4 regions of the Neobacillus sp. PS2-9 genome follow, and region 2 is predicted to be linked to each of the others. Evidence: riboswitches for the same ligand, from Rfam matches in the RefSeq annotation. Region 2 holds a riboswitch; each other region holds the start of a gene.
The links. Region 2 has a riboswitch for lysine ahead of RCG25_RS07110 (aspartate kinase). Riboswitches for the same ligand answer to the same signal wherever they lie in the genome.
Positions count from the first base shown of each region.

Region 1 (8,195 bases), 840 kb from region 2:
ATATTTACTTTGCATACGTGTGACAGCAAGCTTATCAATCAATTTGGAAGGATTAAGCAGCTTGATTGGCGCATCTGTATTTCCTATTGGATTAATTCTTACTTTACTTGCAGGAGGCGAGTTATTAACAGGTAATATGATGGCTGTGCCGCTTGCAAGGATGGCAAGAAAGGTTTCTACTAGTAAGGTCATTATAAATTGGTTTCTTGTGACAATTAGTAACTTTCTAGGAGCTATTTTTGTCGCCTATTTCTTTGGTCATTTAGTAGGTCTAACTGAAACTGGTCCATTTTTAGAAAAAACGGTTAGTATTGCAGAGCATAAACTTGAAGCATCATTTCTCCAAGCCTTTGTTTCAGGTATAGGTTGTAACTGGTTGGTTGCTTCCGCGGTCTGGCTTTCGTATGGAGCCAACGATATGACAGGGAAAATAGTTGGGATTTGGTTTCCAACGATGGCTTTTGTGGCAATTGGGTTTCAACACGTAGTAGCCAATATGTTTGTCATTCCTGCTGCGATTTTTGCAGGTCATTTTTCTTGGACGCAGTATATTAACAATTTTGTTCCGGTTCTCTTAGGTAATGCAGTAGGAGGATCCGTGTTTATTGCAATGGCTTATTGGCATGCATATAGCAAAAAAGATGTACCATATCAAGAGCCAAAGATTGTTCAATCTATAATGAAAACGGGTATTAGATAGATTTTAGTATTCGAATTTAAAACTACTGTATAAAAATACCCTAAAAAAGGTTCCTATCTCTAGGATCCTTTTTTAATTCCGTCAACATTCGGACAAAAACAGCCATATTGCGTACTATTTCTTTAAGAGGGTGTCGATAAAATAATAAGTACTTTTCACAGAGATGTAACATGTAAGCCGCTTAAATGGAAAAATCAGGTGATAATAGGAGTATAAACACAAATACAAAACCAATGGAAGGAGGAGAACAATGAATAAACCAAATTGGATAGCCATGCTGTTAGCGGGAGGTAGGGGGACAAGACTTAATCTACTTACAAAAACGATCGTAAAGCCAGCTGTGCCGTTTGGTGGTAAATATCGTATCATTGACTTTGCCTTAAGTAATTGCAAAAACTCAGGGATAGAAACTGTAGGGATTTTAACTCAATATAAGCCCCTGGTATTACATTCGCATATTGGTCAATGTAATCAATGGAAGCTTGCAGACAGATATGGTGGATTAATAATCCTTCCACCATATCAACGGGACGGTTCAGGTGTGGAGTGGTATGAGGGTACGGCACATGCAGTATATCAAAACTTTCAATTCATCGAGCAACACAATCCTGACTATATTCTCATTCTGTCAGCTGACCAAGTTTATAAGATGGATTATAGAGAGATGCTGCAGCATCACATTGAAACAAATGCTGATTGTACCATTGCAGTGATAGAAGTTCCATGGGAAAGTGCACACCAATTCGGTGTACTAGAAATTGATAAGCGGTCAAATAAAATTCTAGCATTTAATGAAAAACCGCAAAAGCCCACTACCAATTTAATATCGATGGGAATATACATTTTTAATTGGCCTATTCTAAAAGACACTTTGATTAAGGAAGAACAAAAGGAATTTACACACAGAGATTTTGGAAAGGATATTATTCCCTCCATGCTGGACGAGGGATTTCATTTGTCATCCTTCTTATTTCAAGGGTACTGGAGAGATGTGGGAACGATTAGAAGCTTTTGGGAGGCAAATTTGGATCTTTTAAATATAGAAACAAATATTTTCCAACAAACTCCAGAATGGAAAATTTATAGTGTTGAAAATAATGAGCCACCTTCATTTATAGACGGGAATGCCAAAGTACACCATAGTTTAATAAGTGATGGCTGCGAAATAAGTGGTTCAGTTGAAAGGGCAGTTATATTTAATGGTGTGAAAATTGGAAAGGGGGCACATATAAAAAACTCGGTAATCTTACCTCATACCGTAGTTGAAGAAAATGTTTGGTTGGAGAATTCTGTAGTAGGAAGTCAATCTTTGATTAAGAAAGGGGTAATTATTGGCTCAAAAATACCTGAGGAGTATATAATGGTAGTAGGTAATCAGGTTACCGTTGACCCGGCAATTGAAGAGGTTCAATTTAAAAATAGTGTTAAATCAGTTTTATCGTAGGGAATATGCAAAGAAGAGGTTGCCCCTTTAGGATCAACCTCTTTTTCTATATGAACAATTCTTTAAACGTAGATGTTATCCGCGTCTTCCGCCTCGACCACCGCGTTTTGTTTCTGTGTTGCGCTTAAGAGAAGATAAATTTTCCTCGCTAGACTTCAAGAACTTAGCCACTTTATCTTCAAATGTTTCTTTAGGTTTAAAATTCCCTTTTGGACGGAAGTCTTTAGAACGGTTATCAGATCTTCCCTGCCGTGCAGGGCGTTGTGAATAAGATGATGTTTCAGGTTTTTCTATCGCTTTTTTAATGGATAGGGCAGTTTTACCATCCTTTTCACTAATTACTTTAACTTCAACCATGTCGCCTACTTTTAGATGGTCATTAATATCTTTTACATAGCTTTCTGCAACCTCGCTAATATGCACTAGACCTGTTGTACCTCCAGGTAATTCGACGAATGCTCCAAAATTAGTGATTCCTGTTACTTTTCCTTGGACTTTGCTGCCTACTTCAACTGACATGAAATCTTTTTCCCCTCAATAGTGTTAAAACTACTTAATTATAACAAATTCTCAAGGGAAATAGAATCAATCGAAGAGGTTTTTCTAACTTTTTTTGACTTTTCTTCTCTACTAACAGTGTACCTTTAGTAAATTGATTGGGAGGCTATTTTGTAATGTCTGTTGTTCTCCATCCGTTAATGGGACAAGTGGTAAACGGACACCACCCACAGGAACACCAATCATTTTTAATGCTGCTTTTACCGGTGTTGGACTTGGTGCAGCAAACAATGCTTTTATAATTGGAAGGAGGTTACGATGTGCTGCTGCGGCTTCCTTTAGATTGCCATTTTTAAAGTTATTGATCATTGTCTGCATTTCATTTCCAATGATATGGGATGCAACAGAGACCACTCCTGTTCCACCAATCGCTAAAACAGGTAAAGTCAATCCATCGTCTCCACTATAAAGTGTAAAGTCACTAGGAGTTTGGCTAATAATGTCGGACATGGCATCAAGGTTCCCACTAGCTTCTTTGACAGCAACAATATTAGTAATCTTGGATAAACGGACGATTGTTTCGACAGTCATATTAATCACACTTCGTCCTGGGATATTATATAGCATGACTGGGAGTGATGTAGATTCGGCGATTGCTTTAAAGTGTTGATATAATCCTTCTTGAGATGGTTTATTGTAGTAAGGAGCAACCAGCATAATTCCGTCTACTCCAGCATCTTCAGCTTGCTTTGTTAAGTTAATAGAGGCTCTTGTATTATTGGATCCTGTTCCAGCTATGACAGGAACTCTGCTATCAACCACATCTACTACAAATTTAAATAGGTCCACTTTTTCTTCAGTTGTTAATGTGGGAGATTCACCTGTAGTTCCGGCAATTACCAATCCATCAGAACCATTCGCAATTAAATAGTTAATAAGTTCTTTTGTTGCAAAATAATTAATTTCCCCATGCTGATCAAACGGCGTAACCATCGCGGTTAAAACTTGGCCAAAATTCATCATTCTCACCCTTTATATAGTTTTTTAGAATTATAACGGAGAAGGCACCTTAATAGTCAACGCAAAAAAGCAGCAACGAGGGTTCGCTGCTGCACTAGAAACATGATTAAATAATTGTTCCCATGCGTGAGATAGCCCTCCATATAGTTTCCTATATGACAGTTCTGTATTTATTCAATAGCAGAACCAGCTTCAAGATTTATGAGATTCTTTCCGCTTCGGCAAATTCCCCTTTTCACAATGGTCATTGGATCTCATTCTCCTCGAATTGTGTACTCATGGTTTTTGCGCCTCTATCCTCACTTCAAATGGTATTGAAGTAAGAAATATTTAATTGACTGTTACTATAACAGAATTTCTATTATTATACAAGGAATTTGGAAGAAAAAAGAAAAGAAGCCAAGGCGGGAAGTGTCATAATTCCATATTTATCTATAAATATAATATTATAGTGAAAAGAATTAAAATAAAGAGGTGGTTTTGATAGTGCAACTAATTTCTCACAAAATGAATAAACAATATGCTAAAGAAGTATTAGGTTGGAAATATAACCATCCATATAATTTTTATAATAATGAATTAACTAATGAAACCCTGCAAGAACTATTGAATGGCAGTTATTATGCTGTAGTTAACGCTGAAAAAAATTTAATAGGTTTTTTTTGTGTCGGAGAGTCTGCCCAGGTTCCGACAGGCCAGCAGTTTGGAGCATATGTTGATGGTTTTATTGATTTTGGACTTGGAATGCATCCCGAAGAAACAGGAAAAGGGGATGGCTATGAATACTGTACATTTATCCTTAACTTGATTGAAGAAAAATATAAGAACTTTCCTATCCGCTTAACTGTGGCCAATTTTAATAAGAGGGCCATTCATCTTTACGAAAAAATGGGATTTGTTAAGAGTAATGAATTTAATTCAAATAATTGTTCTTTTTCAACAATGATTAAAGGATGAGACTTTGAATATAAAAAAGAAGCTTGAGGATGGTTTGAATCTCAAGCTTCCTTTGGTGATTGAGTGTTAATTATATTCTTTAACTAATTCTTTTGTGCTTCTAACTGTATCAATTGGACGAACCATTTTTTCAATTTGGCCACGTTTTGTTTCTAAGAATGGGGGCAAAGATAGTTTTTCTCCGAGGGTTTCGTATGGCTCATCTCCCATAAATCCAGGACCATCTGTAGCGAATTCAAATAAGATTTGAGGTGCTACTCTTACATATAATGACCCAAAAAAGTACCGGTCGACAAAACCGGAGGTACCAAAACCGAAGCCTTCAATCCGAGTCATCCATTCTTCTAAAACCGTACGATCCTCCACACGAAATGCTGCATGATGGACAGTACCAAAGCCTTGTTGGGATGGGGGCAGTACTGCATTGTATTCCACAACTACTTGGGCACCGTTACCGCCTTCTCCTACTTCAAATAAATGAAAAGCTTCCTCTTGTGCAATTTCTTTAAACAAAAGAACTCTTTCCATCATTTCTTTAAAGTAATCGAAATTGGCTACACGAACAAAGATAGGTCCCAATCCAGTGATGGCGTATTCTAAAGGGATTGGCCCCTTTTGCCAAGGAGTGCCACTGGCAACTCCTTTATTTGTTTCATCGGAAATTAATTGGTATTGTTGGTCATCGAAATCTACAAAGGATAAGGTTTTCTTACCAAAAAACTCCTTTATTCCTGAGTGCTTCACATTTAAACGATTAAATCGTTCCGCCCAATACTCTATCGCTGCATCATTAGGTACCCGGAAGGAGGTTTTTGATATCTCATTCGTCCCGTGCACTCCTTTTGGAATACCTGGGAAATCAAAGAATGTCATATCAGTACCTGGGCTGCCCTTATCATCAGCAAAAAATAAATGGTAGGTTTGAATATCATCTTGATTGACTGTTTTCTTTACTAAGCGCATTCCTAAAACATAGGTGAAAAAGTCATAATTCTTTTCTGCACTACTTGTAATAGCTGTTACATGGTGAATGCCTTTTAATCCGTTCAAATTAAACCCTCCAATTATTTCATTTTGGGTATGTCTATATTATGCCAAGTTGTATTGATATAACTACTGAATTGATGGAAATACCTAGAAAGAATAAATTACCTTTAATTAATATATCTAGAATTCGAGATAAATATATCATGTTCTCTCTATGTTGTCAATAAAGAGAAAACCTCTAATAAAGGAATGAACATGTTGATTCCGTTTAATAATAAATATCAAAAAGGAGGGAGCCACATGGACGGAAAGTATAATACAAACGATGATGCAACTGTCGAATTAAAAAAAGCACTAAATAAAAGTACACCAAGAAAAAATCCAAATATGAGTGAAGCAGAAATGAAAATGAAGTTTCAAGGAAAGAAGAGTTAGAGGACTAGAAACGAAAATAATATGAGGTGATAGAAATGTCTGGTAAACATCCAATAGAGTATACGGGGAAAGTCTTGGATCAAAGAAATGACCTTACTGGGCCTGATGATGGTAAAGGCGCGTACCCCGAACGGCCAAAACATGTAGCTATACATCAGCAAAGTAGCAACAAAGGTAAATAGTCTTTAGAAAAAATATTTTGTAACGTAACTTTTAATAATTCAAGGAAAAATGTAAGAGGGGGGATGACCTCCTCTTTTTCATGGATAGTAAGCATTTAAGTTTGTTTACTGTGCTCCAATTGATAGTATAGTAATATATTTTCAAAATGAAAGGACAAATTTAATATGGCATCAATTCAAATACCAGTTTCTGTTCTAAATTTAGCTCCGATTCGGGAGGGTCAAACATCGAAAGAAGCGATTAATTCAATGGTGGACCTTGCCCAAGCAGTAGAGAAGATGGGGTATAAACGCTATTGGATTGCAGAACATCATAATACTCCCACCCTTGTTAGCTCAGCTACATCTATTCTAATCAAGCATACATTAGAACATACCAATACCATACGTGTGGGGTCTGGTGGGATTATGCTTCCTAACCATGCACCTTTAGTGGTTGCTGAACAATTCGGCACCATGGAGACAATATACCCAGGACGAGTGGATTTGGGGCTTGGGCGTGCTCCTGGTACAGATATGATGACGGCTAATGCATTAAGACGCTCTAAAAACGACTCAGTTTATACCTTTCCAGATGATGTTAAGGCACTGCTAACGTTCTTTGGTCCAGAGGATCAACAAAGCTATGTGAAAGCCAATCCTGGTGTGGGGACAAATATTCCACTCTATATTCTTGGTTCTTCCACAGATTCAGCTTATTTAGCAGCAAGTTTAGGGCTTCCGTATGTTTTTGCTTCTCACTTTGCACCTAGATACATGGAAGAAGCAATTAAAATATATCGCAGCCGTTTCCAGCCTTCAGCGTATTTGGATAAACCATATATGATGGTTTGTTTAAATGTTATTGCCGCAGAGAGTGATGATGAAGCCGAATGGTTGTCTACAACCATGCAGCAATTCTTCCTAAATGTAGTTCGTGGTTCTAGGAATCCATTACAACCGCCAGTGGATAATATGGATCAGATTTGGAATCCAATGGAAAAAGAAATGGCTACCTCTATGTCCAGTGTTACACTATTAGGAAGCAAAGAGACCATCCATCATCAGTTGACTTCATTCCAAAATTACTATGAAGTAGATGAAATCATGGCTGTATCCTATATCTATGATCCTGAAAAACAAAAACGATCTTATGAAATCTTGAAAGAAGTAGTAGACGGAAAATAAATAAAGAGGGGACAGTCCCTCACCACTTTAAAGCGGTGGGGGACTGTCCCCGAAATTGTTATACGATTAAGCTTAGTATTAGAATAAATCCTAGTCCAGCTACCGAAATAATCGTCTCAAGTAATGTCCAAGTGGCAAATGTTTCTTTCATACTTAAACCAAAATACTCTTTAAACATCCAGAAACCAGCGTCGTTCACGTGTGAAGCGATAAGGCTTCCAGCACCAGTTGCAAGAACAACTAAAGCTAGGTTTACATCGGTTTGACCAAGCATTGGAATAACTAACCCAGCTGTGGTTAAGGCTGCCACTGTAGCAGAACCTAATGAAATACGTAAGATTGCTGCAATAATCCAAGCCAGTAGAATCGGTGAAATATTAGTTCCTTTAAATAATTCAGCTACATAGTCACCTACATGACCATTAATTAATACTTGTTTGAAAGCACCGCCGCCCCCAATGATTAAGAGCATCATGCCAATGTGTGAAATCGCCTCTGTACAAGAATCCATTACGTTTTTAATCGGTATCTTTCTCGCTAATCCCATTGTGTAAATAGCTACTAATAAAGAGATCACCATGGCAGGAGATGCACCGCCAACAAAACGGATAATGGCTAGTAAACTATTATCTGCAAATCCCATTGTTTTTTGAAGTAACGTAATAATAGTAGCAATCGACATTAAAATAACAGGAAGCATTGCGGTAAATACACTGATACCAAATCCAGGTGTGTCTTCAAGTTTAAATGTTTTTAGTTCACCTAAAGAGGCGATATCACCCGTTTTTGTAAATGATGCAGGAAC
Region 1 covers NZ_CP133269.1:2,284,888-2,293,082, forward strand. Annotated here, with positions in the region: gene RCG25_RS11495 (formate/nitrite transporter family protein) at 1-700, shown strand, start outside; gene RCG25_RS11500 (glucose-1-phosphate adenylyltransferase) at 951-2,144, shown strand; gene RCG25_RS11505 (S1 domain-containing RNA-binding protein) at 2,220-2,663, opposite strand; gene dapA (4-hydroxy-tetrahydrodipicolinate synthase) at 2,775-3,665, opposite strand; lysine riboswitch at 3,787-3,966, opposite strand; gene RCG25_RS11515 (GNAT family N-acetyltransferase) at 4,149-4,619, shown strand; gene RCG25_RS11520 (ring-cleaving dioxygenase) at 4,686-5,669, opposite strand; gene RCG25_RS11525 (hypothetical protein) at 5,907-6,041, shown strand; gene RCG25_RS11530 (hypothetical protein) at 6,077-6,223, shown strand; gene RCG25_RS11535 (LLM class flavin-dependent oxidoreductase) at 6,389-7,390, shown strand; gene RCG25_RS11540 (GntP family permease) at 7,449-8,195, opposite strand, start outside.
Region 1: it holds a riboswitch for lysine, as region 2 does, so the genes downstream of both, dapA (4-hydroxy-tetrahydrodipicolinate synthase) here and RCG25_RS07110 (aspartate kinase) in region 2, are expected to answer to the same signal.

Region 2 (8,195 bases):
AAAAGATAAAGGCAAATACTTTGGTCCTTACCCTAACGTTGGAGCAGCAAATGAAACAAAGAAACTACTAGACCGTATTTATCCGTTGCGAAAATGTGCGACTCTCCCTGACCGAGTATGTTTATATTACCATTTAGGCCAGTGTCTCGCCCCATGTGTAAACGAAGTTCCTGAGGAACAGTATAAGCAAATGACGGATGAAATTACTCGATTTTTAAATGGCGGATATAAGGAAATAAAAAAAGAACTAACCGAAAAAATGACGGCAGCAGCAGAAGAATTGGATTTTGAAAGAGCAAAAGAGTTCCGTGATAAAATCGTCCACATTGAAACCATCATGGAAAAGCAAAAAATTACCATGACGGATTTCACGGACCGGGATGTGTTTGGTTATGCTGTTGACAAAGGCTGGATGTGTGTACAGGTCTTTTTTGTCCGTCAAGGAAAGCTGATTGAGCGGGATGTTTCCATGTTTCCCATCTACAATGAGCCAGAGGAAGAAATCCTTACGTTTTTAGGACAATTTTATCAAAAAGCCAATCACTTTAAGCCAAAGGAAATCCTGATCCAAGATGAAATTGATTTGAATATGACTGCACAGCTCTTAGAAGTGAAGGTTCTTCAACCGAAAAAGGGACAAAAGAAGGAGCTTGTTAACCTTGCAATCAAAAATGCAAAAATTGCCCTAAATGAAAAGTTTTCATTAATTGAGAAGGATGAAGAACGAACTATTAAGGCAGTAGAAAACCTCGGAAAGCTTCTTGGAATTTATACACCCCATCGGATTGAGTCTTTCGATAACTCTAATATACAAGGGACAGATCCTGTTTCAGCGATGGTTGTGTTTACGGATGGGAAAGCGAATAAGAGAGAATATCGCAAGTATAAAATCAAGTCTGTAAAGGGACCGGATGATTATGAATCGATGAGGGAAGTAACTAGAAGAAGATACTCGAGAGCCTTAAAAGAAAATCTTCCTCTACCGGACCTTATTATTATTGATGGTGGAAAAGGACATGTAGAAACGGTAAGGGATGTTTTAGAAAATGAATTAGGATTAGATATCCCACTATCGGGTCTTGTAAAGGATGAAAAACACCGTACATCGCAATTGTTATACGGCAATCCGTTAGAAATTGTTCCACTTGAACGGAACAGCCAGGAGTTTTATTTACTGCAACGTATTCAAGATGAGGTTCACCGCTTTGCCATTACCTTTCACCGCCAAATACGTGGAAAGAGCGCCTTTCAATCATTGTTGGATGATATCCCGGGGATTGGGGAGAAACGCAAAAAACTATTGCTTAAACAGTTTGGTTCTGTAAAAAAAATGAAGGAAGCCAGTCTGGAGGAATTTACCGACATGGGTATTCCATCAAATGTGGCAGAAGAGTTAATGAAAAAACTTCAAGAATAGTTATTGTCAGAATAAATTGACCATGCTATAATTAGTGAAAATTTAAATTACTATCACTTTATAGTACTAAAGTGAAGGTAGAGGTGCGAGCTTCAAGAGTAATGATTCTGAGAAGGATGAGCTTCAAGGAAGAATCATGAAAGGGGATGTTCGCCGAAGTAAAGAAAGTCTCATTTCTTTCTTTGCTGGTCCTGTATTGAATAAATGCCGGATTGTCAAGACGCAGGTCTTGGAGAGCTATCTTACGTTATTTGTACAGGAATTTATTTTTCGTGTTCAAAAAGCAATGAGATGCCTCTCATTGCTTTTTTATTTATGTTTTGTAGCAAAATAGGTAGAGCATAACTGAAAGAAGGGGAAATGATGGGCTTAGTTGTACAAAAATTCGGGGGAACCTCCGTTGGCAGTGTAGAAAGAATTTTAAATGTAGCAGCCTGTGTAAAAGATGAAACAGAGAGAGGCAATAACGTTGTTGTCGTTGTTTCTGCTATGGGAAAATCCACGGACAAGCTTGTTGGTCTAGCGAAGGAAATTTCCAATCAACCTAATAAACGGGAAATGGATATGCTCCTTTCGACAGGCGAGCAGGTAACCATTGCCTTATTATCTATGGCTTTAAATCAACAAGGTCTACCAGCGGTTTCCTATACAGGCTGGCAAGCGGGAATTGTAACAGAACCTGTCCATGGAAACGCACGAATTTCAACGATCAAGACAGAATCCATTAAAAACCAACTTACAGAAGGCAAGGTTGTTATTGTAGCAGGATTCCAAGGAATAACTGAAGATGGGGAAATCACCACTCTTGGTCGAGGGGGTTCTGATACGACAGCGGTTGCATTAGCAGCGGCGTTAAAAGCAGATAAATGTGATATTTACACGGATGTAACAGGTGTATTTACAACAGATCCAAGATATGTGAAAGAGGCCCGTAAGTTATTATCCGTTTCCTATGACGAAATGCTGGAGCTTGCCAATCTCGGTGCAGGTGTACTGCATCCAAGAGCGGTAGAATTTGCTAAAAATTATCAAGTAAGACTTGAAGTCCGTTCAAGCATGGAGAAAATCGAAGGAACAGTCATTGAGGGGGAAGCAACAATGGAACAAAATTTAGTTGTACGTGGTGTCGCGTTTGAAGATGATATTACAAAGGTTACCGTTTTGGGGTTAACCAATTCCTTAACCAGCCTATCAACGATTTTTACTACTCTTGCTCAAAATCACATTAACGTTGATATTATTATTCAAAGCACAACAGAAGGAGGAACGGCTAATTTATCTTTCTCCATACATACCGATGATTTGTTAGAGACATTAAAGGTATTAGAAGACAATAAAGCTGTACTTGGCTATGAACAACTTGATGCAGAGAATAAACTGGCAAAGGTTTCTATTGTGGGTTCAGGCATGATTTCTAATCCGGGTGTGGCTGCGAAAATGTTTGAAGTTCTTGCTTCAAATGGCATCCAAATCAAAATGGTCAGCACCTCTGAAATTAAAGTGTCTGCTGTGTTAGAAGAGAAGAATATGTTAAAAGCAGTTGAACTCCTCCACCGTGCATTTGAGCTTGGAAATTAACAAAGAAGAGGCTGACTCGTTGGAATGTGAGTCAGCCTCTTTCCGATATTAAATTAGATCTTTCCGATCCCATTTAACAGTAAATTGGACTTTGTTTGCTTTTTTTACAGGGTGTTCAAACGCTTCTGCAATCACTTCTTTTTGTAGTTCAATTTGTTGGGCAAGGAAGCCGGCTTCGAGTTGGAAGAAGTGTTCTGCTTTTGATTTTACACGAGAAACAATGAGTGGGCTTACTAGTTCGAATTCGATTTCATTTTTCGTCTCTTTTATTATTTCAAGCTGTCCCCAAGAAGCATTAGTAAAAAATTCAACTAATGTTTCGTGGTCAGGTAATGGGAACTTTCGTGCAAGACGTTTTCCTGCCCAGTATAAGATTTCAGGAGTGTCTTTGCCTAGGATTTCTGGCAAAAGGTATTCCCTAATGATTTCATACCCAAACATTGAAATGGTTCTTGGTTCTGGCTCTTCATTATCAAAATGTTGATTAACGGCTGTACTTTCTTTCACAAGCTTCCCCTCTTTCTATCATTCTATTATATACAATTTGATTTATTTTTCAGTACTGAATTGCTGAAAATGTGAATAAATCCTTTTGTGAATGATATATTATTTTGGAATATCTTATCTTATTTATCATCATAATTATCTTATCCGTTTAAGGGGAAATACCAACCGTAAGATGTTGGTAATTAAATGTAATAATATGGGTTGTGTGGGTGGCTGAAGCAGCTTTTTTTCTAGAAAAGGTACTATCCTATTATAATATCAATATATTTTAAAAATTTTATTTTTTGATAAAGTTTGTGTATCCGTTTTCTTGACGCTCTATGTCGATGGGAGTAAAATGGACATGTCACATTATTGTCACAGTAGTATTGGGTTAAGTTTCTTTAAGGGGTACATAGAAGAAAGAGCTTAACATCATTTTTTAAAAATTAAGGGGGGTAAATGTATGGCGGGGAATCGAGAGTTTGCTAATCGCAGATTACATTCGCTGCTAGGGGTCATTCCGATTGGAGTGTTTCTTACACAGCATCTTGTAGTCAACCATTTTATCACTGGAGGTCCAGAGTCTTTCAACAAGGCTGCAGGCTTTATGGGAAGTCTACCATTCCGCATTGTCTTAGAAACTGTAATTATTTATTTACCATTGCTTTTTCATGCAATCTATGGACTTTATATTGCTTTTACCGCTAAAAGTAATGTAAAAAGATTTGGTTTCTTTAGGAACTGGATGTTCATGCTTCAACGTGTATCAGGCGTAATCACGCTCATCTTTATTACGTGGCACGTTTGGCAAACACGTGTAGCAGCGGCGTTTGGTGCGGAAGTATCCTATGATATGATGCATAATATTCTTTCATCACCATTTATGTTTGTTTTCTATTTAGTGGGAATCCTTTCGGCTATTTTCCACTTTGCAAACGGACTTTGGTCCTTCTTTGTTAGTTGGGGGATCACAGTATCACCTCGCTCACAAGTTATTTCTACATACGTGACCGTTGGTGTTTTTATTGTTCTTTCTTTTATTGGAATTCAAACACTTATCGCATTTGTTCAATAATCATTTTAAGGTCGGAAAATATAGTATTTTTTGGATTAAGGGAGTGAGTCACGAATGAGTAAAGGTAAAGTGATCGTAGTCGGCGGCGGCTTAGCTGGCTTAATGGCTACCATCAAGGCTGCAGAATCAGGAACTCCGGTAGAGCTTTTTTCTCTTGTTCCGGTTAAACGTTCTCACTCTGTTTGTGCCCAAGGCGGTATTAATGGAGCAGTAAACACAAAAGGTGAAGGGGATTCCCCGTGGATTCACTTTGACGATACGATTTATGGCGGAGACTTTTTAGCGAATCAGCCGCCAGTTAAAGCCATGTGTGATGCAGCACCTGGTATTATCAATTTATTTGACCGGATGGGTGTTATGTTTAACCGTACACCAGAGGGTCTTTTAGACTTCCGCCGTTTTGGAGGAACACAACATCACCGTACAGCTTTTGCTGGTGCGACAACTGGTCAGCAATTGTTATATGCATTAGATGAGCAAGTTCGCCGCCACGAAGTGGACGGATTAGTTACAAAATATGAAGGCTGGGAATTCCTTGGTGCGGTCGTTGACGATGAAGGCGTTTGCCGTGGGATTGTTGCTCAGGACTTAAAAACAATGGAAATTAAATCATTTGCCGCGGATGCAGTCATTATGGCAACCGGTGGACCTGGTATTATTTTCGGTAAGTCAACAAACTCTGTAATAAATACAGGCTCCGCTGCTTCTATTGTTTATCAACAGGGTGCATCTTATGCAAACGGAGAAATGATTCAAATTCATCCAACTGCTATTCCTGGTGATGATAAGCTTCGTTTAATGAGTGAGTCCGCTCGTGGTGAAGGTGGTCGTATTTGGACGTACAAAGACGGAAAACCTTGGTATTTCCTAGAAGAAAAATATCCGGCTTATGGAAACCTTGTTCCACGTGATATTGCGACACGTGAAATCTTTGATGTTTGCGTTAGCCAGAAACTTGGAATTAACGGCGAAAACATGGTTTTCCTTGACTTATCTCATAAGGATCCACATGAGTTAGACGTAAAACTGGGCGGAATCATTGAAATTTATGAAAAGTTCATGGGAGATAATCCACGTAAAGTCCCAATGAAGATTTTCCCAGCTGTTCACTACTCAATGGGTGGACTATGGGTTGATTATGATCAAATGACAAGTATCCCAGGTCTTTTTGCAGCTGGTGAGTGTGATTATTCACAACACGGTGCCAATCGATTAGGTGCAAACTCCTTGCTTTCAGCTGTATACGGAGGAATGGTTGCAGGACCAAATGCAGTTAAATATATCAGCGGCCTTGAGAAGAGTTCTGATGCTGTATCTTCTACTGTTTTTGACCGTCATGTAATGGAACAGGAAGAAAAATGGAATTCAATCATGTCATTGAACGGTACAGAAAATGCCTACATCATTCACAAGGAACTTGGTGAATGGATGACAGATAACGTAACTGTTGTTCGTTACAATGACAAGCTGTTAAAGACAGATCAAAAGATTCAAGAGCTATTAGAGCGCTATCAAAATATTAATATCAATGATACATCGAAATGGAGCAACCAAGGAGCTGCGTTCACTAGACAGTTACAAAATATGCTTCAATTAGCACGTGTTATTACAATCGGAGCGTATAACCGAAATGAGAGCCGTGGTGCTCACTATAAACCAGAATTCCCTGAGCGTAACGATGAAGAGTTTATGAAAACAACAATGGCGAAATTTGTGGATGCTAAATCAGCTCCAGCATTCCATTATGAAGAGATTGACGTATCTTTAATTAAGCCACGGAAACGAGATTACACAACAAAGCATTAATAGAAAGGGGAGTGGATAATAATGTCTGAAAATAAAACAGTTAAGTTTCTAGTTATGCGTCAGGATACCCCGGATGCTACTCCTTACGAGGAGGAATTTGAGGTTCCATATCGTCCAAATATGAACGTCATTTCCGCTTTGATGGAAATTCGTAAGAATCCTGTGAACGCAAAGGGACAAGCCTCTACCCCAATCACTTGGGAAATGAACTGTCTCGAAGAAGTCTGTGGTGCTTGTTCAATGGTTATTAACGGTAAGCCTCGTCAATCCTGTTCGGCATTGATTGATCAATTAGAGCAACCTATCCGTTTAGAGCCAATGAGAACATTCCCAGTTGTGAGGGACCTTGCGGTAGACCGAAGCAGAATGTTTGATGCTTTAAAGAAAGTAAAAGCATGGATTCCTATTGATGGAACATACGATTTAGGACCAGGACCTCGTATGCCGGAGAAAAAGCGTCAGTGGGCATATGAGCTTTCAAAGTGTATGACATGTGGTGTCTGCCTAGAAGCATGTCCAAATGTGAACAGTAAATCTGACTTTATCGGGCCGCAGCCGCTTTCTCAGGTTCGCCTATTTAACGCACATCCTACAGGGGAAATGAATAAGGCTGAGCGTTTAGAAGCGATCATGGGTGAGGGTGGTCTTGCCAACTGTGGTAACTCACAAAACTGTGTTCAATCTTGTCCAAAAGGTATTCCGTTGACTACCTCCATTGCTGCATTGAACCGTGACACCACTTTCCAATCGTTTAGAAACTTCTTCGGAAGTGACCATAGTTAATAAGTTCAAGGTCTCTAGTGCCTATGATTTCAATCTTAAAACCTTCTTTTCTAGTATGAAAAGGAGGTTTTTTCGTACTATAGGAAAGTATAAATTTTTTGACTTCGAGAATGGTCCAGCTCCAGCGCCTAGCCCCTCGGGTCAAATAACCTTCGGCAATAAAAGTCAAAGGGCGGACTTTTCTTGCCGAAGAACATTTGCCTGTCGGGGCTGATCAAGGCGCTTGCGCTTTTCTTATTTTAAATGCGGACGAATACTTTGTTATACTATACATATCATTACCATTAAAAATAGGGAGGGGATTTATTGAAATCAAAACTTCCACTACTCATTATATTAATAGGTGTTATTGTATTAGGAATCGGCATTTGGCAGCTAATTGATGGTAAGCTCCAAACAAATGATTCACTGCAGAAAGCAAAAGAATTAGTTTCAAGGCAGACAGTGAATACACATGAAGGGAAGAAAAACGATAGCCCACCTCCTCAAACGGGAGATACGGTCGGACTATTAACGATTCCCAAAATTAAAGCTGAACTAGCTATTATTGAAGGAACAGACCCGGATGACCTTGAGAAGGGAGTCGGACATTACAAAGGCTCTTTTTACCCTGGTGACGCAGGGCAGATTGTTTTATCAGGGCATAGGGATACGGTATTTCGGCGATTAGGGGAGCTGAAAATTGGTGATTCACTAAAGATGCAAATGCCCTATGGAAATTTCACCTATGAAATTACCCACACTAAAGTTGTTCAATCAAATGATACAAGTATTATCACCTTACAAAAGCAGAAAGAAGAACTAATTTTAACCACCTGCTATCCATTTCGTTATATAGGAAATGCGCCAAAACGATATATCATTTATGCGAAGCTTACAGGTTCCTAATTGTTAGGGCCTTTTTTTTATTTTCTCATAAGAAAAAAAGTCACTACATTTGTATCGTTCACATAAGATATGGTGACTAAATATATACCCACCCCGTGTTCATAACTGGCGAGGCAAGGAGGGTTACATTACTTGAAGGAGAATGATTATAATCACAAG
Region 2 covers NZ_CP133269.1:1,446,248-1,454,442, forward strand. Annotated here, with positions in the region: gene uvrC (excinuclease ABC subunit UvrC) at 1-1,417, shown strand, start outside; lysine riboswitch at 1,488-1,665, shown strand; gene RCG25_RS07110 (aspartate kinase) at 1,781-2,995, shown strand; gene RCG25_RS07115 (YslB family protein) at 3,044-3,502, opposite strand; gene RCG25_RS07120 (succinate dehydrogenase cytochrome b558 subunit) at 3,948-4,559, shown strand; gene sdhA (succinate dehydrogenase flavoprotein subunit) at 4,614-6,365, shown strand; gene sdhB (succinate dehydrogenase iron-sulfur subunit) at 6,387-7,148, shown strand; gene RCG25_RS07135 (class D sortase) at 7,455-8,036, shown strand; gene gerE (spore germination transcription factor GerE) at 8,169-8,195, shown strand, end outside.

Region 3 (8,195 bases), 700 kb from region 2:
TTATTTCGTCACCTAGTCCATTGGTGGAATACAATGCCATTGGCCAATTGATGACCTTATACATATGATTTAGGAGGAACTACTTTGAAACAGGCCTTAATCAAGGATTTGTACAGAAACACAGAAAGTTATGTGGAACAAAAGGTGAAATTATCAGGATGGATTCGTACCATCCGCGATTCCAAAACATTTGGTTTTATTGAATTAAATGATGGTAGCTTCTTTAAAGGAGTTCAAATCGTTTTTGACGAGCAATTAAATAATTTTAAAGAAATAACAAAGCTTCCGATAAGTTCAACGATTAAAGTAGAAGGAGATTTTATTTATACTCCTCAAGCAAAGCAGCCATTTGAAATTAAAGCAACTGAAATCACTATTGAAGGTACCTCAAATGTAGATTATCCGTTACAAAAGAAACGACATACATTTGAATACCTTAGAACGATAGCCCATTTACGACCAAGAACTAACACATTTGCGGCTGTCTTTCGGGTGAGATCATTAGCAGCATATGCCATCCATAAATTCTTCCAAGATAAAGGATTTGTAAACGTCCATTCTCCGATTATCACTGGAAGTGATACGGAGGGTGCGGGAGAAATGTTCCGTGTGACTACATTGGATTTGGAAAATCTTCCGAAAAATGAAGAAGGAAAAACGGATACATCAAAAGATTTCTTCGGTAAAGAGTCTAACTTAACTGTTAGTGGACAGCTTTCAGCAGAAGCATTTGCCTTAGCTTTCCGTAATGTTTATACCTTTGGACCGACCTTTAGAGCTGAAAATTCTAACACCGCTCGACACGCAGCAGAGTTTTGGATGATTGAACCAGAAATCGCTTTTGGGGAGCTTCCTGATATTATGGATCTTGCTGAAGAGATGGTTAAGTCTGTTATTGGTTATGTTATTGAACAAGCGCCAGAGGAAATGAACTTCTTCAATAGTTTCGTTGAAAAAGGCTTATTAGATCGCTTAAATAATGCCTTTACGGCGGATTTCGGCAGAGTGACATATACAGAAGCAATTAACCTGTTAAAAGAATCCGGTGAAAATTTTGCTTATCCCGTTGAATGGGGAGCAGACCTTCAAACAGAGCACGAGCGATATCTGTGCGAAAAAGTGTTCCAAAAGCCAGTATTTGTTACTGACTATCCAAAAGAAATTAAAGCCTTCTATATGAGATTGAACGAAGATAATAAAACAGTTGCTGCAACAGACTTACTAGTTCCAGGAATTGGAGAGTTAATTGGAGGCAGCCAGCGTGAAGAGCGTGAAGATATTTTAGCTGGAAAAATTAATGAACTTGGTATGAATGAGGAAGATTACTGGTGGTACTTAGAGCTAAGAAAATACGGCGGAACTAAACATTCTGGTTATGGCCTTGGATTTGAACGTTTAATTATGTACTTAACTGGTATGACAAACATCAGAGATGTCATTCCATTCCCAAGAACTCCAGGTAATGCAGAATTTTAAGCCAAAAAAGACCAATTCATTCTAATGTGTACCCGTTGTAAAGGACATTTTTAAAAAAAGCCTAGGCAGATTTAAGAAGATGGTCTCTGTATTGAACAGGGGTCATCTTTTTTAAATTCCATTGATATCTATAGTGGTTGTAATACGTCATATATTGCTTAATTTCTCTTTTTAGCTCCTCTAGGGTTGTACATTCTTTTATATAAGCTTCGTCTTTTAAGTGGCCAAAGAAAGATTCTTGAGGTGCGTTATCCCAACAATTACCTCTTCTTGACATAGATTGGCGTAGTTTAAGTTTTTTTACAGCTTTTTGAAAATCCGGATGCGTATAATGTACTCCTTGGTCTGAATGGATCAATGCATCTTTCGCTTTTTTAAAGTGTTTATTCTTCTTTAGTTTTTTAAGAGTGTCTGTGGCTAAATCAATGGTCATACGTTCTGAAATATTATAGGCTAATAGTTCACCTGTGGAACCATCTTTTATGGCTGATAAATAAGCTTTCCGACCTTCACCGTAAAATAAGTAAGTGATATCTGTTAGAAGAACTTTATAAGGGATTTCCTGTTTAAATTCCCGATTTAAAAGGTTTGGTACGACTCTATGTTCTTGTGTGGCTTTCATCATCCGTCTATAGGGATTTGCCTTTCTAATAGGGCAAATAATACCGTATTTCTTCATGATTCTTCTAATCCGTTTTAAATTGTATTTAACATTAAATTGACCCGCCAAAGTCATTTTAATTTGACGTGCCCCTTTCTTACGGCGTTTAAAATGAAAGGCTTTTAGGATGATCTCCTTCACTTTCTCATCTTCCGCTTCTTTTTCTTTTCTTATTTTTTGTGACCGTTCAGAGAAATAATTATAATAACCAGACCGTGAAACACCAGCCACGTTACATAAATAGCTCACCATATTCTTCAACTTATATTTCTGTATAACTGAACGGATAAGGATAAACTTTTGATCAGTGGGTAAGGTTATAGGTTCCTTTTCAGCCCCCTTTCTGCAAATCGTATCTTTTTTAATAGTTCATTTTCTGCCTTTAATAAATTATTTTGAGCTTCTAATCTCGCAAATTTCTCTTCTAGTGTTAGCTCCCTTTCACCAAGTCTCCCTGAATTTTCACCTCTGGTATCGCGTAGACCGGCTACTCCGTTTTCTCTATAGGAGGCGCGCCATCTCTTACCAGCAGCTCTAACACGATCCATTCCTAAAACATCAATATCGAATCCACATTGTTCAAATATCTCTCTAGGTAGCTTTCCACCTGCATTTTCTTCAATGAAAAGATGCTTAAACTCATCTGTATAGGTTATTCCCTTTGATCTAACTGATTTAACATAAGGGTTATTAGAAAGAATCTTAACCTCTTTCTCTGTAAATAATCTCTTACTCATCTGCATTCCCCAATCCCATTTTTCTTAAGTATACAAAAAAGTACCCGATAGAGGACTTTTTTAAGTGTCTACTCTATCGGGTACATTTTATTCAGTGAATTGGTCTTTTTTGTGTTTTTTCACATTGTTGGGGCTGATCAAGGCGCTTGCGCTTTTCTTACTGTAATTCTTCTTCAAAATAAAATGTACCTGGGTGCTCTTTAACGGTATAGGAATATCTCTTCATATTTTTTACATATTGCCATTTTAAGATTGTGACATTTTCACCAGTTTCTTTAATGTTTACAGTTTGGCCGCTACTATATCGGTTGTTTGAATTCTTCATTTAATTACACCCCTTCTATATTACAACTTAAGTATAACACAAATTAATTTATTCTATTTGTCCTTCATTTAGGTTATACTATAAAGTTAAAAATTGGAAACACTGCCTTTTCCTTTCATTTTTAATGCTACTATGATATGATGGTTAAAAGTGAGGTGTCATTTTGACAAATTATAAAGCAAAAAAGAGTAACCTCAAGGCCTTATTATCAAAAAACGGCATGGACTTGGTTGGTTTGGAAAAGAATACTAATATACCTAGAAGTCAACTCAATGACTATTTATCCAAGAAGGTAATGAGTTTAAATTCTGCAATGACCATTTCCAAAGAATTGAATTGCAAGATTGAAGATTTATATGTATGGACTGCTGAAGAAGCATAATCTTAAAGAAAAAAACAGACTCATGTGAGTCTGTTTTTTTTTTTAGCTTTTTCAACAATTTTAGTTAGATAAATCACATTTATCCAAAGGAATTACTTTAGTTTTCTTTGTTAATTTGTATCCCAACCATAAGATAAGGAAAAGCGGTAAACCAATATAAGAAACCAACACACCATTCCAATCGATAGTGCTTCCAATAAAGGCTGAATAGTTTTGTCCTAAAACAACGAATCCGCAGACAGCAAAAGCGAAAATAGGACCGAAAGGGAAGAATTTTGATTTATATGGTAATAAACTTAAATCCTTTCCTTGCGCTATAAAGGCTTTTCTGAATCGATAGTGACAGATTGCAATTCCCAGCCAAGCAATAAAGCCGGACATACCTGAAGCATTTAATAACCAGACATAAACCGTGCCATCTCCGAAGAAAGAGGCAAGAAAGGCCAAAGTACCTACTAAAGTTGTTGCAAATAGAGCATTGACAGGTACACCATTTTTATTTAGTTTCCCTAGAAACTTGGGAGCTTTTCCTTCACGTGCTAAGTCCCAGAGCATTCGGGTAGAAGCGTACATACCAGAATTACCAGCAGATAAAACTGCTGTTAAGATAACCGCGTTCATTACTGAAGCAGCAAAAGCAATTCCAGCCTTTTGAAAGACAAGCGTAAAGGGACTAACCGTAACATCACCATTTGCTAAATTTTCATTTGTAAAAGGAATTAGAAGTCCGATTACTAAAATAGCTAGTACATAAAATAAAAGAATTCGCCAAAATACTTGTTTCACTGCTCGTGGAATAGCTTTCCTTGGATCTTCCGTCTCACCAGCAGCAACACCTAAAAGCTCTGTTCCTTGGAAGGAAAATCCAGCTGCCATAAAAATTCCTAGCATTGCCATAAAACCGCCATGGAAAGGAGCATCACCAACTGTGAAATTTTTGAAGCCGATTGCCTCATCTCCCATGATACCGAAAATCATTAGTGTACCAATTATGATAAAGACAATAACCGTTACTACCTTTATTAAGGAAAACCAGTATTCTGCTTCACCAAATCCTTTAACAGAAAGATAATTTAATAGGAACATAATGACTAAAAAGATTCCACTCCAAATGAAGGATGGTGTTTGTGGGAACCAAAATTTCATGATCATCGTAACAGCTGCTAACTCGGCTGCAATGGTAATTGCCCAGTTATACCAGTAATTCCAACCTAGTGCAAAACCTAAGGAAGGATCGACGAATTTAGTTGCATACGTACTAAAGCTTCCAGCAACGGGCATATAGGCTCCCATCTCTGCTAACCCCTGCATCAAAAAGTAAACCATTAGACCAATAATAATATAGGAGAGAATAGCTCCGCCTGGTCCTGCAGAATGTATGGCCCCGCCACTGGCAAGGAATAAACCTGTACCAATTGTTCCTCCAAGAGAAATCATGGTAAGGTGACGAGATTTAAGGCTTCGTCTTAACTCTGAGGGTTCTTTTTTAGGTGATAAATCACCATTATATTCATTTTCTTTTAATACTTTTGCTGTTTGCATTATCTTTACTCCTTTTTTGTTTTCTTTCTTTTTTCGAGAAGGAGTTTGGAATAAAAAATGCCATCGAAGTAGAATCGATGGCATTATCAATACCCCGCATCATACCTTTCGAAAGATAGCTCAACACGAATGGCTGGTAGGTCCAATTCGTGACAGTTCTGTTCCTATTTGGAGACAGCCCCAGCATGCTTTGTCAGAGAGTAAAGCACACTTCGGCAGTTTTTCCTTTCAAACGGGGTCAAAAATGTCTCTGCATCTCATCCGCTTTACTAATAAAAACCGCGACCTCTACCTCATCGGTTTGATGAGGATTTAGCTTATGAAATTAATATATTTCTAAAGTATAAATAATATTGTACATTTGTCAATATGTTTTTCTTGAATAACTTTTTTACTCATTCAACCTAACAGTAATTAACAGATAATTAAATCTTTTGGAAAAAAACTATTAAATTTACTTTAAAAATGATAATCGGTATTATTTTTAAGTATAATGATGGCAGGTATTCGGAGGTATTTTCCATGCGGATTTTTGGGATTATTACGGGATCACTAATTGTTGTACTAGCATTTAACCTTTTTTTAATACCTCACGAAGTGTTAAGCAGTGGACTAAGTGGTATTTCCATGATAGTAGGTATGGTTACACCACTTAATACTGGGTTAGCAAATTTTCTTTTGAATTTTCCGTTACTGGTTATTGGGTACAAAATGTTAGGCAAAAAATTTATTATGAACTCGATCTTTTCAGTGCTCATCATATCAGTTGGGCTCTATGTGGTACCTGTCTACGAAATTGCAAATGATAAGATATTATCCTCCATTTTTGGCGGCGCTTTAACAGGTCTTGGGGTAGGCATTGTCTTCCGAAGTTCTGGATCTACAGGTGGCTTTGATATTATTGGAATGATTGTTTCGAGAAAAAAGGACTTTCCAATAGGTGCACTTCTATCAGGTATGAACGCAGTTGTTATTTTGATAAGTGGATTTCTGTTTAATTGGGATGCTGCTTTGAATACCTTAGTATCTATTTTTGTAACAGGTAAAGTAGTTGATGCCATCTATACTGACCATGCTAAGCTAACGATAATGATCATTACAGAAAAGGGTGAAGAGATGAGGTCACATCTGTTAACCAATCTGTATCGAGGGTTGACAATTATAGATGGTGTTGGCGGCTACTCCAATAATAAACGAAATGTATTAATAACAGTGATATCACGATATGAACTGAATGAGATTAAAAATCTCATTGTTGAAGTAGATCCTTCAGCATTCGTCAATATAACTGAAACGATAGAAGTAATGGGACTGTTTCATCGTCCTAGTCCCTCATAAGAAAAAAATGGGCCTGCACTATACTAATAGTGAGGCCCATTTTTTATCAATTATTAATGTATTTTTCAAATACAAAACCAAAATCTTTCACACAATACTGTTTTTTACTATCTTCTAACCATTGAAAAGCTGCTTGGTTTAGCATTTTAAATTGTACAACTAAATTGCTATCTGGACTTGTTATTCGACCTATAGTAGTAGAGGCAACATCAAGGCTTTGTTTGGCAAATTGAAGGCTAATTTCATTTTCATGAGATATTTCGGCAATTTTTATCAAAGCTTTATATAAATCTTTCACTTCTTCAATATGTTTTTTATGAATATCAATTGAGAAAGGCTGTGAGCCAATTTTAAACTTAATTTCAACATCAAGGTCTACAGTCCCAGCTGTTTCAAGTTTAACATCAGAAATCCGATTGGTTGCAAAGCTATATCGATGCAGCATACGCTTCTTGCTTGTAGCACTTGTACCATCAAGGTGAATTAGGGCGTTATTTGTAAAACAATATTCATCCGATTTTGATTTAATTAGAAAATAAATCTTCTCATTATCTTCGTGCATAACATAATCATCAGCATCAACCTTATCATAATTCTCTGGTTTAATAACAGAACCAACATCACTTAATCCTAAAATATCAGCAGCTACTTTTCCAAACATTCTCTCAACCTCACTTTTTAAGAATCTTGACATACATATGTACGAACGATGCGGCATAAAGTTTCACAACTATTTTTTAAAATTTCGAACTACAAAACACTTTATGATCATAATGGTCAGTGTATGAGTTAACAGTATTACGGATAATAAAGAAATTTGTTAAACTTAAAAATGAACCTAATGTGAATGGAGGTAGGCCAATGTAAGCACCTATACTTTTTTATAAATAATTTAATAAAAAGTGAGGGTGCTTTTATGTCCAATTTTGTTAGAAAAGAGACTTCTTTTCGGTTTCTTTGGTGTGGGCAAATATTTGCTAACCTAGGGGATATTTTGTATGTAGTTTGTTTAATTAAGTTAATTTTTGACGCGACTGGATCAGTTACCTATATCTCGCTTGTCCCATTTTTTAATACCATTTCTGCCTTAATTAGCGGGCTATTAGCCCCGTTAATAATAAATAAATTTAAGCTCACATCAATCTTGTCATATTCTCAAACCGGTAAGACGGTGCTTTTGCTTTTGTTATGTTTTGTTGGGGCCACTATGGGAGAAGAAAGGTTGTTTTGGATTTATCTTCTGATTTGCCTTATATCTTTTTTAGACGGGTGGGCGTCCCCAGCTCGGAACGCACTAATTCCTAGTCTAGTTGATGAGAGTAAACTGCTGAAAACTAATAGTTTACTCTCTATATCTGATCAATTAGTTCAGCTTATTGCCTGGCCGATTGGGAGTATTTTGTTGGTTTTATCTGGTTCGATAAATATACTTTGGTTAGCTTTCATACTGTTTCTTCTTTCAACTGTTTTTATGTGGCAGATTAAAGGTGGCTGGAAAGAATCACCCCAAGGAAACGAAGCGCATATGGATGTGTTAAAGGAAGGCTGGGCTATTATTTGGAGGTCGAGACTGCTTCGAATAATCAGTTTGATGAACATTCTCGAAACATTTGCTAACGGGGTATGGATTGCTGCTATCTTGTATGTATATGTATCGGAGGCATTAAATAAAGGGGAGAGCTGGTGGGGATTTATTAATGGCTCTTTCTTTGGAGGTATGCTCTTTGGGGGGCT
Region 3 covers NZ_CP133269.1:2,146,354-2,154,548, forward strand. Annotated here, with positions in the region: gene asnS (asparagine--tRNA ligase) at 85-1,476, shown strand; one part of gene RCG25_RS10770 (IS3 family transposase) at 1,538-2,487, opposite strand; one part of gene RCG25_RS10770 (IS3 family transposase) at 2,487-2,874, opposite strand; gene RCG25_RS10775 (hypothetical protein) at 3,032-3,199, opposite strand; gene RCG25_RS10780 (helix-turn-helix domain-containing protein) at 3,363-3,581, shown strand; gene RCG25_RS10785 (amino acid permease) at 3,642-5,123, opposite strand; lysine riboswitch at 5,232-5,422, opposite strand; gene RCG25_RS10790 (YitT family protein) at 5,646-6,461, shown strand; gene RCG25_RS10795 (PH domain-containing protein) at 6,508-7,122, opposite strand; gene RCG25_RS10800 (MFS transporter) at 7,378-8,195, shown strand, end outside.
Region 3: it holds a riboswitch for lysine, as region 2 does, so the genes downstream of both, RCG25_RS10785 (amino acid permease) here and RCG25_RS07110 (aspartate kinase) in region 2, are expected to answer to the same signal.

Region 4 (8,195 bases), 710 kb from region 2:
GTGCGGTATTCAGGGGCACTGCTCACCTGTTGCATATTCGATTCCCAGTGGGCGGAAAATAAAACAATTGCCTTTGGTCTTGGTAGAGTACGTCCTAATTGATTTAAAAACTGTGTATACTCATTGTTTTCAATCGCAAGTAACGGAGCTCCGTGTGCGATAAATAATGATGGAAGCATATGATCCTCTCCTTAAAGTTTTATATAAAGGGGTTTGTAAATTTAAATAAAGATAATATATTCATATTAGAAAACTATTAGACGAAAATAAGTTTCCAAGTAGGAATAATTATTATCTATAAGATAACTCCAAACACTATGGATTGTCAATCACTTTTTTGCTAAGATAGAATTAAGTTTTTTATTAGGAAACATTCGAGGTGGCTTACGTGGATATTGGATCTAAGATTCGCGCGATACGAAACAGGAAGAAAATTACGATTGCCCAAATGTGTGAAGGAACGGGACTATCGAAAGGCTTTATCAGTAATGTAGAGAACAATAATACCTCTCCTTCCATTAACACACTGCAGACAATAGCGACTTTTCTAGGAGTGCCTTTACCCTATTTATTATTAGAAAAAAAGCAGCATATGCGTGTGGTTAAAAAGACGGAACGAACGTATTCAACCTATAACAACTTAAAAATTGAGCATTTAACTTCACAAGGTGGCTTACACATGAGGTTGGTGGAGTTTCCTCCGGGTGCATCCATGGGGGAAGCCAATGCCCATGAAGGGGAGGAGTCCCATTTAGTCTTAGAAGGAAAAATCCTTGCCGAACAGGGCGAAGATTCATTCATCTTGGAAGAAGGGGATACCTTTAGCTGGAATGCAAGCGTCCCCCACTTTGTTAAAAATGTGGGTGAGGAAAAAGCGATAGTACTGATCTCCGTCTACTCTGATACAGAACGGAATGATGTTTTCTAGCTTATAATTTCGGTTGACATTTATCCTTAATATGATATCTTTTTCATATAACAAAAGCAGTCACAGTAACTGACGACATCTGTGGAAACAACCACAAGGAAGCTGTGTACTTATATGGTCGGGTCGTCTGGGCAGAGATAAGGATGTATTTCCTTATCTCTTTTTTATTTTCTTTCGGAGGCGATAATATGGAAAAAATCATTTTGGATGGAACTGTTGTAGCTAAAGAAATCAAAGAAAAATTAAAAGGACGAATTGAAACGTTAAAAAACGATGGGATCATACCATGCCTTGCAACGATTTTAGTAGGAAATGATCCTTCCTCAGAAACGTACGTAAGAATGAAAGGGAATGAGTGTGAAAAATTAGGGATTCATTCGATTAGGGTCCATTTGCCTGAAGAAACAACGACGGAAGAATTGTTAGCAGCCATTAAAGATTTAAACGAAGACGACTCTGTACATGGGATTCTTTTGCAGCATCCTGTTCCATCGCACATCGATGAGCGCCTGGCTTTCGAGTCTATTGATATCCGAAAAGATGTAGATGGGGTGACAAGTGCAGGTTACGGGCAGACGGCATTAGGGTTTGGAATGTATCCATCCTGTACACCAGCAGCCATTATGGAAATCATCCATTATTACAAGATTCCTGTCGAAGGAAAACATGCGGTCGTTGTGGGAAGAAGCCCGATCTTAGGTAAGCCTGTTTCGGCGTTACTGCTTAATGAAAATGCGACGGTGACCACGTGCCATTCTAAAACAACCAACTTATCCAACCTGTTAAAACAAGCAGATATCGTTGTGGCAGCAGTAGGAAAGCCTAAATTTATTCAAGGTTCCTGGCTAAAAGAGGGGGCTGTTGTCCTCGACGCTGGATATAACAAAGGTAATATTGGAGATATCGATTATGAATCTTGCTTAGAGATGGCAAGTGCCATCACACCTGTCCCAGGTGGAGTAGGCCCTGTAACCATTTCCATGCTCTTGAAACATACGGTTGATTCGGCTGAGAAAAATAGATTGTAATAAAATGCTGTGTTAAAGAACGGTGTTGATTTTTACACCCTGTTGATTGGAGCGGAAGGCACGAAGACTCCTGTGGGAGTATGGTTCAGGGGAGACCCCGCAGGCGCCTTTCGCCGAGGAGGCTCGCCGAAACACCCACGGAAAGCGAAGTGCCTGGAGCGGAAATCAACAGGCCATTTTAACAGAACCCAATGAAAAAATAGGAAGCTAGTCTTTTTAAGATTAGCTTCCTATTTATTTACCTCTTAAAAAGTTTCCTTTGTTTCATGTAATCGATAGCCTTAGTTTTATTCTTTTGTTTAGAAACATATTCTGCTTCGTTTTTATCACTATAATAGTTATTAAATCTTTCTTCTGGAAGAGTACCTTCAGAAATTGCCTTTTTAACTTCACAGTCAATCTCGTTTATATGAGTACAGTCAGAAAATTTACAACTCCTGGATAACTCTATTATATCTTCATATCCATGATTTAAGTTTTTAACTACTTCTTTATTAAATTTCATTTTTCAACTCCCTCTTTTATCTTGTTGAACCAACCTACAACATTACTTCAATACTAAAGTACATTTCTCCTTCTTGAAGAAATGCACCCTTTTACTTTAATAAATGGAAAAATGACGTGTGGCAATTCACACGTCATTTTTAAAAGGGATTCTATAAGATTTGATTCAAAAACCGCTGTGTCCGCTCATGCTGAGGGTTCACGAAGATCTCATTTGGATGTCCTTCTTCTATTATATTGCCGTCCGCCAACATGATCACACGGTCAGCCACTTCTCTTGCAAAGCCCATTTCATGGGTCACGATCACCATCGTCATCCCTTCTCGGGCCAAATCCTTCATAACCTGAAGCACTTCCCCTACTAGCTCAGGATCCAATGCCGACGTTGGCTCATCAAACAGCATAACTTTCGGTTCCATCGCCAACGCTCTTGCAATCGCCACCCGCTGCTTTTGCCCACCAGACAGCTGCTCCGGATAGTAGTTTGCTTTATCAGCAAGGCCTACTTTTTTCAAAAGGTTCATCGCTTTTGTGCTTGCAGCTTCTTTCGTTTCTTTTCTAACAAAAATGGGGGCTTCGATAATATTTTCTAACACCGTTTTATGCGGGAAAAGATTGAAGTGCTGAAACACCATTCCTACCTTTTCTCTCACTTTATTCAAGTTCGTTTTGGTGAGATCAATTTTCTCAGAATCAATCGTAACCTCTCCCTGCTCTGCCACCTCTAAAAAGTTCAAACAGCGAAGCAACGTACTTTTACCAGAACCGCTGGCACCAATCAGGACGACGACTTCTTGTTCATGAATCTCCAAGTCAATATTCTTTAACACGTCAAGCTTACCAAAGGATTTTGATAGATTACGAACTTGAATCATGCGACACGTACCTCCTTCGGTTTACTCACATCGAGTTTCTTTTCAATCAGGTTAGCTACCCATGTGAAAATTAGAACGATAATTAAGTAATAGATTCCTACGACAAAATACGTTTCAAACGGCATATAGTTTTCCCCTTGTACACTAAGGGCCGTGTTGTAAAGGTCTGTTACCGCAATATAGGCAACTAGTGAAGAATCCTTTAAGCCAATAATAAACTGATTGGCAAGGGCCGGAATTGATCTTTTGAAAGCCTGTGGGAAAATAATTCTTCTCATCGCAAGTGAATAGTTCATTCCAAGCGACCTGGCCGCTTCCATCTGACCGCGGTCAATCGATTGAACCGCTCCTCTGAAAATTTCTGCGATATACGCGCCCGTGTGAACACCCAATGCCAATGCCCCTGCCGTGAAGCTATCCAAGTTCACGATGTTGGCAAGTCCATAATATAAGAACATGATTTGAACAATCAGCGGGGTTCCGCGAATAATCCCAATATAGATGTCAGCAATGCGATTTAATAGTTTACTAGTCGAGATCTTAAAGGCGGCAAAAATAATGCCGATCACCATCGCAAATAATAGAGAGATCGCTGTAATTGAGATCGTCATCCAAGAAGCTTTCAAAAAAGCAATTCCATGCTCACTAAAAATACTAATAATATTATCTAAAAAAACCACGAGGCTTACCTCCTTTTTTTGAAGGGGGACAGTCCCCCTTCGACACAATTTCTTACTTTTCCATTACGTTGGTGTTGAACCATTTCATACTGATTTTTTCGTACGTACCATCGTCAATCATTGATTGGATTGCTTCGTTAATTTTGTCAGCGAGTTCTTTGTTTCCTTCAGCAACCGCTACACTCACACGGTCTTCGTTCAACAATCCGCCGATTGCTTTAATTTTTAGACCTTTTTCATTTTTTGCACTTACCCCAACAATTTTGTCAGTGATAACAGCATCCAAACGACCAAGTGCCAAGTCTTGAAGAGCGTTGACGTCTGTTGGATAGCCTTTCACTTGGTCAGATAGATCTTCGGCCATGTCCTTCCATGTGCTCGCTTGAATAACTCCGATTGTCTTACCCTTTAGGTCTTCCTTTGACTGAATATCTGTGTTGCCTTCCGCTACAAAAATCTGTGCACCAGATAGATAGTATGGATTCGTGAAGTCAACCTGCTTATCACGCTCAGGTGTTGCCGTCATACTACCGATAATCGCATCGTATTTCTTTGCCTTTAACCCTTGAATAATCGTTTCCCATGGGTTTGTTACAGGATTGGCTTCGAGTCCAATTCTTTTCGCAATTTCTGTTCCGATTTCAACGTCAAATCCAGTTAATTTTCCGTCTTTCTTAAAGTTTAATGGCGGATATTGTCCAGTCATAGAGAACGTTAAGGCACCTTTTTTCACTAATTCATGCTTACCACTGCTTGCTTTCGCTGCCTTTTCCCCATCAGCCTTCTCCGTGCCGCAAGCAGATAGAAGTAACATCATCGCTGCAGCTAATAAAATTGCAATTTTTTTCATAAATATACCTCCCTAGTTAATAAAAAAACACCGTCACAATGGCATATGACGGTGTTCTACACACCCTCATCGATCAGCATTGGTGAAGATAGTTCTCCACAATTCCAAGGAACTGTGACAGTTCTGCCCCTATTCGAGTGCAGACCCAGCTTTCTGAAAAAAGTGATTTCAGAAGCTTCGGCGATTGATCCTTTTTCCTATTTTCATAGATTTCACTGAATCTCCCATAGGATACTGATATAAATCGCGACCTCTACCCCATCTAATGCTTAAAGATGAGGATTTTCATATTTAGTTTGACGAAACTTTTTTTAGTATATAAAAGTATTCTAACAAATGCAATAATATTTTTAATGGAATTTACATCCAAATGAAAACCCTTGACGGGTTTTCTTTCTTGAGATACATTTTTCTAAAATAGGAAATTTCCAAATTACTAGAAAAGAAGGTTAGGCATATGTTGCAATGTCGAGAAGATGTACTGGCATTCACGAAACAGCTCGTAAACATTGAAAGTGTTGTAAATACTTATGGCGAAAAAGCCATTGCCCAGGCTTTATATGCAATGATTTCCTCATGGCCCTATTTTTCAGAAAATCCAGGCCAGCTTGTTTTAGAACAGACCCACAATGACAATCAAGAGCGTTATAATGTGCTGGCGTTTGTCAAAGGAACAAAGGGTACGAGCAATCGAACCGTCATCCTAATGGGTCATACGGATACAGTCGGAATTGATGATTTTACTCACTTGAAAGACCAGGCCTGCTATCCCGAGGAGCTAATGGAATCCCTGAAAAAAGAGAATCTGCCCGCTTCTGCACAAAAACATTTACAGTCGGGAGATTGGATGTTTGGCCGTGGCGTCCTTGATATGAAAAGCGGAGTCGCTAGTCATCTCTATCTCTTAAAATATTACTCGGAACACCCAGAAGAATTAGACGGAAACCTGGTTCTTTTAGCAGAGTGTGACGAGGAAGACAGCTCACACGGTGTTCTTTCTGCCTTAAAAACTTTAAAACGCTGGAAACAGGAACATGGTTTTGCCTATTCCGCTGCCATTAATGCCGATTTCGTGGCGCCGCGCTATGAAGGCGATGACAATCGCTATATCTATAAAGGCACAGTAGGAAAATTGCTGCCATCCTTTTTCATTACAGGAGCAGAAACACATGTAGGCTCTGCCTTTGAAGGACTCGATCCGAACTTTATCGCAGCCGAGCTAACTCGACAAATCAATTACAATCCAGAGCTATGCAACGAAGCGTTTGGCGAGACGACCGTGCCGCCTGTTTCGTTAAAACAAACGGATTTGAAGCCGTCCTATACGGTTCAAACGGCTCTGTCTGCTTATGTTTACTACAATTTCTTTATTCACTCTTGGTCTCCAAAGGATGTCCTTGAAAAATTAAGAGAACAGGCAGATATCGCTTTTACCAATGCCCTGACTTCTTTTGAAGAAAGATATAAACAATACAGTACATTGAGTGGCGAACCCTATGTCCAGCACCCTTGGAAATCGAAAGTCATGACGTACGAGGAAATGGAGCAATTATTGGTGGCTGAGAATGGTGAAACATTCACCGCACATATGAATGAATTTAAGGAAAAGCTAGTCAATAATCCGGAATTAGATACGCGCATGTTTGCTGCGAGAGTGGTGGAGGAAGCGTGGAATTGGATGAAGGATAAGAGCCCGGCGATCATTCTATTTTACTCGTCCTTATATTCACCAAGAATTGAATTGACAGGAAAAACAGAGGATGAAATGAGCTTGATCCAGGCGTTGGATGAAGCGGTGGAAGAAATGCAGCCACACTATCCACATCCGATTGTGACGCGGAATTTCTTCCCGTATATCTCGGATATGAGCTTTGTCGCGCTGAGTGATGATGAATCAGGCATAAAGGCGGAAACCAACAACAACCCTGGCTGGGGCACGAAGCTCTTTGTTGACTACCAAGACATCCGCGACATCAATGTACCAGTCATCAACATCGGTCCATACGGCTTAGATGCACATAAAAAGCTGGAGCGGATGGAAATGACCTACTCACTCCAAGTCGTTCCAAACCTAACCAACCTTGTAATTCAGAAACTTTTAAACAAATAATCTCCAAAGCTTGTAGACCCTTCTACAAGCTTTTTTTATAAGAACCATGAAAAATAAAAGGAAATTGAGTGAAAAACAGGCATAAAAAGGGGGATGGTTGTGAAGAAAATTTTGATTTTTGCGGCCATTGTTTTGGCTGTTTTACTGGGTGGATTTTATGGAGCCTATAAATTGATCAACAGCGAGGCCGTGTCAGGAAACAAACTAGAGAAAGTAGAGACGGAAGCTGTGGATAGTTCTACTTCTCCTGAAGATGAGGAAAGCAAACAAACAGATAAAATTGGCGGTGTTCAGTACGATATCGGCATTGATAATACCAGCTCCGAATATAAGGTCATTGAAGTGATGCACAAAATGACGCATCAAAAAGTGAAGGCTAACGAAAAATGGGGAGCCATCCCTATGATGCAGGATACCATTAATCGCGTGTACGAGATTGTGAGCAACAGTGACTTCGACCGAAAAGACCAATTGCTGGCCATTCTTGAAAAATGGAAGGCGGGGAATTTTTCCGCAGTCGATGACGACCACAACTATTTCTGGCAATATCAAGGCGGTACCGTTGGGCAAGCCCACGGAATCTTAAGCAAAGCAGAAGAAGAAACCTTCATCTTGAATAATTTTGGTGATGACATCGCAAAAGAAGTAAGCTCCCAGCCGTAGCGGAGCTTACTTCTTTTTTGATCCTATAGTGAATTATGGTTTCGCATTGATCGTCCAGGCAAGCATAAACATGAGAAAGGTAAAAAGGAGAATAAATACGTTGATCCCCAATCCCCACCACGCATATAGCCTTGGTCGCCTTCTCGTAAATAGTCCGATTACACCAAGAATAATGCCAAACATTGGATTCTTTATTAAAAAAAAATCAGGAAAGGTTTCTGTTTTTAATAATAAGGCTGCATTAAGAATCGCAAGTGAAAATAGCCCCCATACGAACGAAAGAATGCCAGCCAGCCCAATCAATTTGCTGAGTGTGGACTTCTTCTTTATTTCCAGTTCCATAGCTTTACCTCCCCTACCTTTACAGCCCGTACCTCTTTCATCTGCTCTAATTTTCTAAGTTCAGACGTTGGTCCGGTCACAACAGCCCCATATACTTGAATACCATTTTTCTTTAGATAAGCCATTCGTTCCTTTAACTCAAGCGATTTGGCCCTAGCTACTTTTGTTGCCACTTCTTCATTTTTTGAAAGTTGTGTAAGAATATCCATGAACAC
Region 4 covers NZ_CP133269.1:734,685-742,879, reverse strand. Annotated here, with positions in the region: gene RCG25_RS03780 (dioxygenase family protein) at 1-179, opposite strand, end outside; gene RCG25_RS03775 (helix-turn-helix domain-containing protein) at 389-928, shown strand; gene RCG25_RS03770 (bifunctional 5,10-methylenetetrahydrofolate dehydrogenase/5,10-methenyltetrahydrofolate cyclohydrolase) at 1,117-1,956, shown strand; gene RCG25_RS03765 (hypothetical protein) at 2,195-2,461, opposite strand; gene RCG25_RS03760 (amino acid ABC transporter ATP-binding protein) at 2,613-3,335, opposite strand; gene RCG25_RS03755 (amino acid ABC transporter permease) at 3,332-4,015, opposite strand; gene RCG25_RS03750 (ABC transporter substrate-binding protein) at 4,068-4,865, opposite strand; lysine riboswitch at 4,947-5,129, opposite strand; gene RCG25_RS03745 (M20/M25/M40 family metallo-hydrolase) at 5,323-6,975, shown strand; gene RCG25_RS03740 (DUF6241 domain-containing protein) at 7,075-7,638, shown strand; gene RCG25_RS03735 (hypothetical protein) at 7,672-7,980, opposite strand; gene RCG25_RS03730 (anti-sigma factor) at 7,965-8,195, opposite strand, start outside.
Region 4: it holds a riboswitch for lysine, as region 2 does, so the genes downstream of both, RCG25_RS03750 (ABC transporter substrate-binding protein) here and RCG25_RS07110 (aspartate kinase) in region 2, are expected to answer to the same signal.